Regions from separate parts of the Pseudoalteromonas sp. D15MCD-2 genome, predicted to be linked through region 2. Evidence: predicted binding sites of a transcription regulator. Region 2 holds the regulator's gene; the other holds the start of a gene.
What was found. The regulator sigma-54, encoded in region 2, starts transcription at its own class of promoters, with help from an activator protein. The targets are predictions, from matches to a motif close to GTTGGCACGNNNNTNGNNT.
Positions count from the first base shown of each region.

Region 1: AADY36_RS14720 (LiaF domain-containing protein) is a predicted target of sigma-54. The motif match lies at 2,741-2,759, and genes of this name have one in related genera.

Region 1 covers NZ_JBCFQE010000001.1:3,201,500-3,206,791, forward strand. Annotated here, with positions in the region: gene AADY36_RS14700 (methyl-accepting chemotaxis protein) at 1-1,250, shown strand, start outside; gene AADY36_RS14705 (hypothetical protein) at 1,235-1,444, opposite strand; gene AADY36_RS14710 (YqaE/Pmp3 family membrane protein) at 1,698-1,856, opposite strand; gene AADY36_RS14715 (BON domain-containing protein) at 1,914-2,480, opposite strand; gene AADY36_RS14720 (LiaF domain-containing protein) at 2,810-3,469, shown strand; gene AADY36_RS14725 (VOC family protein) at 3,740-4,156, opposite strand; gene pmbA (metalloprotease PmbA) at 4,286-5,292, opposite strand, start outside.
Region 2 covers NZ_JBCFQE010000001.1:471,393-476,684, forward strand. Annotated here, with positions in the region: gene mgtE (magnesium transporter) at 1-319, opposite strand, end outside; gene AADY36_RS02120 (HPr family phosphocarrier protein) at 531-803, opposite strand; gene rapZ (RNase adapter RapZ) at 817-1,662, opposite strand; gene ptsN (PTS IIA-like nitrogen regulatory protein PtsN) at 1,663-2,115, opposite strand; gene hpf (ribosome hibernation promoting factor) at 2,119-2,406, opposite strand; gene AADY36_RS02140 (RNA polymerase factor sigma-54) at 2,434-3,930, opposite strand; gene lptB (LPS export ABC transporter ATP-binding protein) at 4,038-4,763, opposite strand; gene lptA (lipopolysaccharide transport periplasmic protein LptA) at 4,760-5,281, opposite strand; gene lptC (LPS export ABC transporter periplasmic protein LptC) at 5,271-5,292, opposite strand, start outside.

The DNA of each region.
Region 1 (5,292 bases), 2.7 Mb from region 2:
CAGGCTTTAGCGAATTAAACCGCGCGATGAAAAGCCAAAAAGATGGCAGCAGCTTTGTTACTTTCAAAGGTGAGCAATATTACGTTGTATACAACCGCCTTGAGTTAGAAACCCCTTATCTTGATTGGTATGTGGGTATTTTAATTCCGACCAGCATGATTGATGAACCAGTAAATGATGCGGTGATGACAACCACAACCTCTGTGATCATCATTCTTGCGATTATCATTGCGATGATCTTCTGGGCCACGCAAATGATCACCAAACCGCTGACTAAGCTAACTTACATCATGCGTGATATCGCATCAGGTGATGGCGATTTAACACAAAAAATCGAAATCAAGAGTAATGATGAAGTAGGTCAACTTGCTCATCACATGAATACCTTTATCGATAAACTTCGTGCAATGATGCTTAATACTGCTGCGCAGGCTGAGCAACTAAGCCAAGCTGCGAGCCAGTTAAAAATTGTATCGCAAAAAACCAACGATGAAATTCAGCAAGAAAAGCAGCAAGTTGATAGTGTTAGTGCGGCGGTAACCGAAATGGCGTCTACAGTGATGGAAATCTCGCGTAATGCCCAGCACACCAATAATGCCGCTGAAGAAGTGCAAACCATTACCGTTGACGGTACGAAACGTTCTACTCAAGCTCAGTCAGTGATGACCGCCCTTGCAAGCCATATTGGTGAAGCGTCTAAAGTGGTAGCGGGTCTTGAGCAAGAGAGTGGCAATATCGGTGCGGTAGTCGATGTAATCAACTCAATTGCTGAGCAAACTAACTTACTGGCACTGAACGCGGCAATTGAAGCAGCCCGCGCGGGTGAGCAAGGCCGAGGCTTTGCTGTTGTTGCTGATGAAGTTCGTTCACTGGCAAGCAGAACGCAAGAATCTACTGATGATATTCGCAATATGGTCAGCCGCTTACAGCAAATTGCCCAACAAGCATCGACTATGATGCAACAAGGTCAAGAGCGTGCTGAAGGCTCAGTTGAGCAAACACAAATTGTATTGCAAGCTCTACAAGATATCGCGCAATCTGTGACAAATGTGCAAGATCAAAGTCATCAAATTGCGACTTCGACAGAGCAGCAAACTGTGGTTGCAGAAGATATCAACAATAGCTTGGCAGCAATTAATCACTTAGTGAATAGCACTGCGGATCATGCCCATGAATTGGCGGATGAAGCACGTGATTTGAATGAATTGGCAGCCGCTTTAAATAAGACGGTGAATCAATTTAAGTTATAAAGATAAATTGCTGAAGTAGTTAAAAACCCGATGTCACCTGAAGATGACATCGGGTTTTTATCGTCAGCCTTCCCTGTTAGTCGTGGCGCAACCGCTTTCGCGTGTTCCATAAATTCGTGCCACTGTTGCTTGTTCCATAAAGCAACTCCATTGTTGGTCAATCCTTGTGTTGGTTGCGTTTGTACTTGTTCCATATAGTCTCCTCCTTACGCTAGCTTCATCCTGTTTGGCTCCTGCCTAAGCTTATTCCTTGCTGTCATCTCCATTCACTTTATCCATAAAGCGTTGCCATTGTACGCTACTCCATAACGCCTTGTTACTTCCTTGTTGTCCTTTGTGCGTAGTTACATTATCCATACTGTAAACTCCTTGCGGTTTATCGTCCGTTACTCCTACAGCAACTCCTTGCTGTGCTCCATTACCCATCCTTGTAGATTAATGCAGTGATTATCGCTTAGCGATGATATACACAGCATGAATCAAACCTGGAATGTACCCTAATAAGGTTAAAAGAATATTAATCCAGAACTGCGCACCTAAACCTACCTGTAAAAATACGCCAAGAGGTGGAATTAAAACCGATAAAATAATACGTATTAAATCCATGACTCACTCCTTGAAAAAGCTTAGCCCAGCCAAAGCTGGGCTATATAGGGCTTGCTATTATTCAGCAACAATCGTTAATTCATCGATTACTTTGCGAACATCTTCAGCATTTTCAGCAATGCTTACCGCTAATTGCTTTTCTGCATCAGACTCAACAGTACCTTTTAGTGTTACTACACCCATGTCAGTATCAACATCGATGTCTGTACCACCCACTTCTGAGTTAAATAAATAACGTGTTGTGATTACAGTACTGATTTTTGCGTCGGTTAAGTCGCTTTCTGCTGAATCAGCTTTGTCTGATTTCATGTGCTTAGCTTTCATGTTTTTAACAACAGTTAGTTTGTTATCAACAGAGCTAACACCGTCTAGGCTAAGAACTAGCTCTTCAGCAAGCTCTTTATCTAATTCGCTATCAACTTTACCTGTAAGTACAACCTTGCCATTCGTTACATCAGTGTTGATGTCAAAGTTGTTAAGGTTTGTGTTCATAAGAAGCACAGTTTCTGCCTTACCATCAATCCAAGCATCTTTACTTTCATTTTCCCAGCTGCTTGCCTGAGCTGACATGCTAGTTGCACCAATTACTAAAGCGGCAATCATAGATTTGTTAAAAGTGTTCATAATCTTCTCCTTTTGATTTAAGACACATTTACTAATGCGACTATGATGCCAACTATTTATTTGTTTATTTTCAATAATTTAAACACTTATTCAGCGACTATTTATATTCATTTAGGTAAAGATTTACAAGCTGCTCGGTAAGAAGTTCACGATGTTGCAAAAATAACCATTTAGTTGCTGATTTTATTAATCTGTGGTTAATTTAACGAAGTTGCTTATTAGCAAAAAAATACAAACCATTGATTTATATTAAAATAAACTTTGGCCTAAGCCTTGCTTCGTAATTAATAACTAAAAAATCACCTTTAAAATCACAACAGGGAACTACCATGGCCGTTAAACTTGAAGATCGCCCAATCGATCAAGTAAGAGAAGAAGTCATTGATCAACTCATTTATAACTACAGTCATGCTGTTATTTCAGCCGAAGCATTTGAACGCCGACTAGACCAGGCAATGGCAGCCACCAGCAACGAAGTATTGGTTGAACTGGTTGCTGATTTAGAACTAAAAGCAGATATTGACTACAAATCGCATAAGCATGCGCAATTTAAACCTCACTACAGCCACAGCAGCGACAACGAAAGCCTGCAGCTTCGTAGTATTTTGGGTTCAAATGAGCGCAGCGGCCAATGGGTAGTACCAAAAGAAATTCACCTTACAAACTGCTTAGGCTCAATCGAACTCGACTTTAGCGAAGCAATTTTCCAACATCAGCATGTCACTATTTACGTGAACTGTATTTTAGGTAACGACGAAATCTACGTACCAGAACATGTTAATGTGGTATCTAAATTATTTAGCGTAATTGGCAGCGTAGAAAATAAATCTGTTGCATTAAACAAAGGCCAAGGCCCAACCATCACCATTGAAGGTAATGTATGGCTAGGCTCAGTCGAGATTTCAGTTAAACGTACCATGAAAGAAAAGTTCATCAGCTTTGCCAACAGCCTAAAAGCCAGTTGGAAAGAGATGAATAAAGTGCAGTAAAGGTGCTAGGTGCTAGGTGCTAGGTACTAGGTACTAGGTACTAGGTACTAGGTACTAGGTACTAGGTACTAGGTACTAGTTATCGTAGCCGCAGTTTTACATCGCGCAATATAATAAGATAACGCGCGAAATAAATTTCACGCCTACATCAACCGTAGGCGTCACGCTTGCTTGGCGCGTCTTACATACAACACCATTCCATCAATCAATGCCTGACCAACAAACAACAATGCTCGGCTCAAAACTGACGGCTGAAAGCTGACAGCTCCCTCACAAGTCATTATTCCTCTCACTCGGGATATCACTAAAATACTCTACAAACTCAACTTCAAAACCTGCAGGGTCGATGAAATATACATTTTTACGATATGGATTTTCTGGGCCGTGTTTATCAATTTCATAACCAGCTGAAACCAGACGTTCAACAACAGCATTAATATCGTTTGTCACATAAGCAAAATGAGCAAGGCCTACTTGGTGGCCAGCTAAATCACGGTTTTCAGCTTCACCGTTATCGCTTAATGCAAGGTATTGGTAATCATCACCAAAGTGCAGCCACTTGCGCGGTTTGCCCGACCATTTGCTATCGCCTTGACTACGCACACGCCAGTGCGGGAATGCTGCTTTATAAAAGTGCAGCATGGCATCAACATTACTAACAACAAGGTTTACGTGTTCTAAATACATGGTAGTTTTCCTTTTTATTTTTAAATTGCCACCAAGATAAAACCTCAAGTTAAGTTTAGGTAAAGAACTTTTTCAAATAAAAAAGCCCCACAAAAGTGAGGCTTTAAAAAATGATTCGTTGTATATATATTAACTACCTGCAACCTGCATTTGTTCAATCAATATAGAGCCTGTTTGAATACCGCCACGACGTTCGATGTCGCCACCTAAGCCCACAACGGCCTTAAACATATCTTTTAAGTTACCAGCAATCGTGATTTCACTTACTGGGTATTGGATTTCTCCATTCTCAACCCAAAAACCCGCCGCACCACGTGAGTAGTCACCGGTTACCGTGTTCACACCTTGGCCCATAAGTTCAGTTACTAATAAGCCTGTGCCCATGGTTTTTAAAAGTGCTTTTAGATCAGCATGGGTTTGCTCAACTAGCCAGTTATGAATACCACCAGCATGACCCGTTGGTGCCATCGATAGTTTGCGTGCTGCATAGCTAGCTAATAGGTAAGTTTGCAGCTCACCACCTTGAATAATTTCACGGTCTACAGTTTTTAAGCCCTCAGCATCAAACGGCGAAGACGCTAAACCTTTTAATAAATGCGGGCGCTCAGAGATATTCACACAATCGCTGAATACTTTTGTGCCTAAGCTATCAAGCAAGAAGCTCGATTTACGATAAAGAGCACCACCACCAATCGCCGACACTAAATGGCCAAACAATGAGTTAGCAATATCTGCTCTAAAAATTACAGGCACTTTCATAGTACCGAGCTTTTGGCTATTAAGCTTAGCCAAGGTTTCGGTTGCCGCTTCGAGGCCCACTTTTGCAGCGTCGTTTAAATCATCTTTATGGCGCGCGATAGTGTAAGCCGAGTCGCGCTGCATTTGCTCGCCTTCTTTACCAATCACCATCGTACTAATGCTGTGACGCGTACGCGGGTAACCTGCAATCATGCCATGGCTGTTACCATAAACACGTAAACCTTGGTGAGAAGAAAAACTCGCACCGTCTGAATTTACAATGCGCTCATCGGCATTCAGCGCCGCTTGTTCTGCTTGATGACAAAACTCAACACCTTGCTCAGGGCTAACTTCCCACGGGTGGTATAAATCTAAATCTTGCGGTGCAAATTCAAGTA
Region 2 (5,292 bases):
TACGTAAAACCTCACCTAAGTCATCGTCGTCCATATCTTCAGTGGCAGCAGCAATGTGCTCAGGCTCCATCTGGGCAATAATGCCAAGACGTACATCTTCAGAGAGTTCTTCTAGAACATCACCACGGACATCTGGATCAACCAGCTGCCAAAGCATACGACGAATTTTATGGGGAGAAGACTCAAGTAAAAGGGCTGTATCACAAGGTGCCGTTTTGGCTAACATACCGCGCACTTGAACAAATTGACCACTATTGAGTGACTTGGTCACTTGTTTGAGTTGTTGTAGTGGATAATCTTGTTCAAAGGCTTCTGGCATTGGCGTCCTTACAACTGAAAAAAGTTTAAATAGGCTAAGCAAATACAGCATAGTTGCTTTGTAGTGTATTTGCAGAGATATCGTCGCACTGCGATAAATTTATTAAGAGTTTTGTAATTTAGAAAAGCGAGCGATATAAAAGTAGGATATTTAAAGGGAATTTTAAATATCCTAATTAAGTTTACCGTAAACCTTGAAGTCTTAGCAAATGCTATTCTTGCTCGTGGAAGCGTTGTGCAATTAATTCGCCGATTGCCGTTAATGCAGCATCGGCGTCAGGGCCTTCGCACACAACGCGAACTTCTTTACCCTGACTACTTTCAAGTAGCATTAATGCTAACACGCTGTCGCCTTCAGCTTCTTTATCATCTTGATAAAGCGTAATTTTGGCATCAAATTGCAGTGCTAATTGCGCTAAAACAGTAGCAGCACGAGCATGTAAGCCAAGTTTGTTTTGAATTAAAAAGGTATCTTCAGCGTGCATTGTTGGTGCCTAATTAAATGTCTTGTTCGCGGTGGCGAATTTTTACATTAGCATGGCTTTTGGCAAAGCTCTCACCAATTGTTTGCGCTAAGTAAACAGAGCGATGCTGGCCGCCGGTGCAACCAATAGCAATGGTCAGGTAACTGCGGTTATTACGCTCTAAATGTGGCAACCAAGTTTGCACAAAGGTTTGTATTTGCCAAGTGAACTTTTGCACTATGCTGTGGCTAGCTAGGTAATCTTTTACTGGTTGATCAAGGCCAGTTAGTGGCTTTAAATCAGGTTCCCAGTGTGGGTTAGGTAAAAAGCGTGCATCAAAAACGTAGTCAGCTTCTTTTGGAATACCATGCTTAAAGCCAAACGACATAAAAGTAATAATTAGCTTTTTATCTTTTTTACCTAAAATCTTTTCGCGAATTGATTCTGCTAACTGATGAACACTCAGATCAGTGGTATCAATCATAAAGTCAGCGCGAGTGATCAACACATCAAGCAGGATTTTTTCTTGTTTAATGGCCAGATCAAGCGGCAAAGAATCAATAGATAGTGGATGCAAGCGGCGTGTTTCTGAAAAGCGCTTGATCAGAGTTTGGTCATCACTGTCTAAATAGAATAGTGTTGGGTTTGCGAAACCTGGCAGGTACTCAAGAATATCATTAAATTCTTGCTGCTCTTTCGGTAAGTTACGTACGTCGATACTGACCGCTATTTTATCGTAGTTATCAGACACACTACGTACGAGCGAAGGCAGTAAATTAACCGGAATATTATCAACGCAATAATAGCCTAAGTCTTCAAGTACTCGTAAAGCGACCGATTTACCTGAGCCTGAGCGACCGCTGATAATTATTAATTCCATTTATGCCTCTGCTGATATGACCTGAAACAGTTGCTGATCGGTAGTAGCACTACGCAGCTGTTTACAAAATTCTTTATCTTTAAGTCTATCAGCAATTGTTGATAAGGTCTTTAGGTGAAGCTGACAGTCACCATCTGGTACGATGAGTGCCACAAAAATATCAACTGGACGATTATCAATTGCATCAAAATTAATAGGGGATTCACTCACTATCACAAATGCATGAGGCTCATCTGCGCCGCTCATTCGGCCATGTGGAATAGCAATACCTCGGCCAATGCCGGTGCTACCTAGTTTTTCTCGGTTGAGTAAAGCATCTAGGATATCTTGTTGCGATAAATGAGGAAGCTGCTGGTGGGCCAGTTCGCTGATATATTCAAGAATTCTTTTTTTGCTATTAAAAAGGACCGCAGCTTTGCTGCAGTCCTGGTTAGTAAGTGAACTTAGTTTCATAATTTAATGTCGAGCTAATTTCTCTTTGTGTTTAATGACTTGGCGATCAAGTTTATCGATCAGTGAGTCAATGGCTGCGTACATATCTTGATGTTCTGTAGAAGCGAACAATTCGCCTCCGTTTACATGTAAAGTTGCTTCTGCTTTTTGGCTTAATTTTTCTACATCTAGAATGACATGAACATTATTAATATGGTCAAAATGCCTTTCTAGTTTTGCAAACTTGGTGTTTACATAGTCTCTTAATGAATCTGTGATTTCTACATGACGACCAGTTAAATTTAGTTGCATAAGCATTTTTCCTTCTATGTAAAACGTCTAAATCAGACTCTTACGCTGATTAGACGGAGGTATTGCTAGAGACTCACGATATTTTGCAATTGTACGTCTAGCTACTTTAATTCCTTGCTCAGCCAATATATCTGCAATTTTGCTATCACTCAATGGTTTAGCTGAGTTTTCTGCAGCGACTAACTTCTTGATTAAAGCGCGTATTGCTGTAGAAGAACACTCACCACCATTTTCGGTGCTGACATGGCTTGAGAAGAAATATTTCAACTCAAAAATACCCCGTGGGGTATGCATATATTTTTGCGTTGTTACCCGTGAAATCGTCGATTCATGCATTTCGACCATTTCAGCAACATCATTTAGCACCATCGGCTTCATTGCCTCAGGGCCATGCTCAAAGAAAGCTTGTTGTTGTTGAACGATACAGTTGGTCACCTTTAATAGCGTATCGTTACGGCTTTCTAAGCTCTTAATAAACCACTTTGCTTCTTGTAAGTGAGAGCGAATAAATTGGCTGTCGCTACTTGATTTAACAGAGCGAGACATAGCTGCATATTGGCTGTTCACTCTAATCTTTGGCATACAATCTGGGTTTAACTCGACTACCCAGCGGCCTTTCACTTTTTTCACTGATACATCAGGTATAACGTACTCAGATTCTTCGCGTACTATGCTATCCGCAGGCTTAGGATTTAAGCTGTGGATGAGCGTCATCACTTCTTTAAGCTCGTTTTCTTTAAGCTTAGTCTTTTTCATCAAAGTTCGATAGTCGCGACTCGCTAATAATTCGATATGCTCAGATAAAACCATTTTAGTTTCAGCTAAATATGGCGTATCGGCATCGAATTGGCGTAGCTGAATGCACAGACATTCTTGTAAACTGCGCGCGCCAATACCCACAGGATCAAATAACTGAATTCTTTTTAAGACCGCTTCGACTTCATCAAGTTCGATTTCTTCTTCATCGTTATTTTGATTAAAGCTTTCGACTATATCTTCACAGCTTACCGTTAAAATACCTGAATCATCGATAGCTTCTACAATTGCCACAGCAATCGCTTCATCAGTAGGGCTAAATGGCGTGAGCTGTAATTGCCACATTAGGTATTCGTGAAGAGTTTCGGTTGATGCACCTTGATAGATAGACTCATCTTCAGGCATTGGCCCTGATGATGTTGAAGGGGCGGCACTCATGTACTCATCCCAAGTAACATCCATGGCTAAGTCATCGCTTACGGTGTCTTTATTGAGAGCATCACTACTTTCTTGCTCGTACTCGCTAGGTGCTTCTTCGGCAGACGCGCTGACTTGCACATCGTCAGACTCCGCTTTTTGCTCATTCTTGCCGGTGCTTTCTTCATTGTAATCCGCTTCTTCCACTTCAAGTAGGGGATTACTATCAAGCGCTTCTTGAATTTCTTGCTGGAGATCCAATGTACTGAGCTGCAACAAACGAATCGCTTGTTGCAGTTGTGGAGTCATTGTAAGTTGCTGGCCCATGCGCAGCTGTAATGATTGCCTCATGTATCCCTAACAATCCTTTTTAAGTTATCGATAACTGTAAAAACACAGTTATCGATTTATTGTCATTGTTATAAGTCTAGCAGATGCTCTAGTCGCTGGCGTAATGGTTACAGCCTGAATTGCTCGCCTAGATATACATCGCGTACAGTTTGGTCTGCTAATACGTGCTCAGGTGTGCCTGATGCAATTAGCTCCCCATGAGAAACAATGTAGGCTTTTTCACAAACATCAAGGGTTTCTCGAACATTATGGTCAGTAATTAGTACACCGATACCACGATTTTTTAGGTGCTCAATAATTTTCTTTATATCTAACACTGAAATTGGATCAACACCAGCAAAAGGCTCATCTAAAAGGATAAATTTAGGATTAGCGGCTAATGCGCGAGCAATTTCTACACGGCGTCGCTCACCACCTGACAGCGCCATACCTTGGCTGTCACGAATGTGTTGAATACTAAATTCATCTAGTAAGCTATTTAGTGTTTCTTCGCGACCTGCTTTGTTTAGATCTTTGCGGGTTTCTAAAATAGCCATCAAGTTTTGGTAAACCGTTAACTTTCGAAAAATTGACGATTCTTGTGGCAGATAGCCGATACCTAAGCGGGCACGATTGTGCATTGGTAAAAGGGTAATATCGTTATCATCAATGCTGATTTTACCTTTGTCGCTTGGGACTAGGCCTACAATCATATAGAAGGTGGTGGTTTTACCCGCACCATTTGGGCCAAGCAAGCCAACAATGCTGCCAGCTTCAACTTCAAGACCGACATTTTTAACCACTTGGCGGCCTTTATAGCTCTTAGCTAAAAGCTCTGCTTTTAATGTACTCATGGTTGACCTTTATTGTCTTTTTTATTTTCAACAGGCACTAAAATAGTGTGTACACGATCTGTTGAGTTTTCGTCTTTTTCAGCACTGATCAGCTGCTGTGCCATATCATAGGTAATGCTTTTTGCTGTTACTTTTTGACCTGCTTGAGTAACTTCAGCTTCACCATTTAAGGTTAAGAAGCGTTTTGCAACATCATAACGAACTTCTTCGGCGCTGGCGCTCATCACGGTGCCATCAGTTTGCTTTTCTTCGAAGTAAGCAGGCTTACCTGTGGCAATAATTAACTCTACTGTACCTTCGGTGTCACCGCCGTGTGCTTCAAGGCGTTCAGCGGTAATACGACGATTACCATGCACGATCTCTACATTACCTTCGAATATGCCAACGCCATCTTTTAGTTTACCTACTTGGCGATCTGAGCTAATGCTAATCTGAGCGCCAGTTTGTTCGGCAGCTGCGCCCGAAAAGGCAATCAATAAGCTTGGGATCAGGAGTAATTTCTTCAGTTTATTGGTCATAGTATATGGTT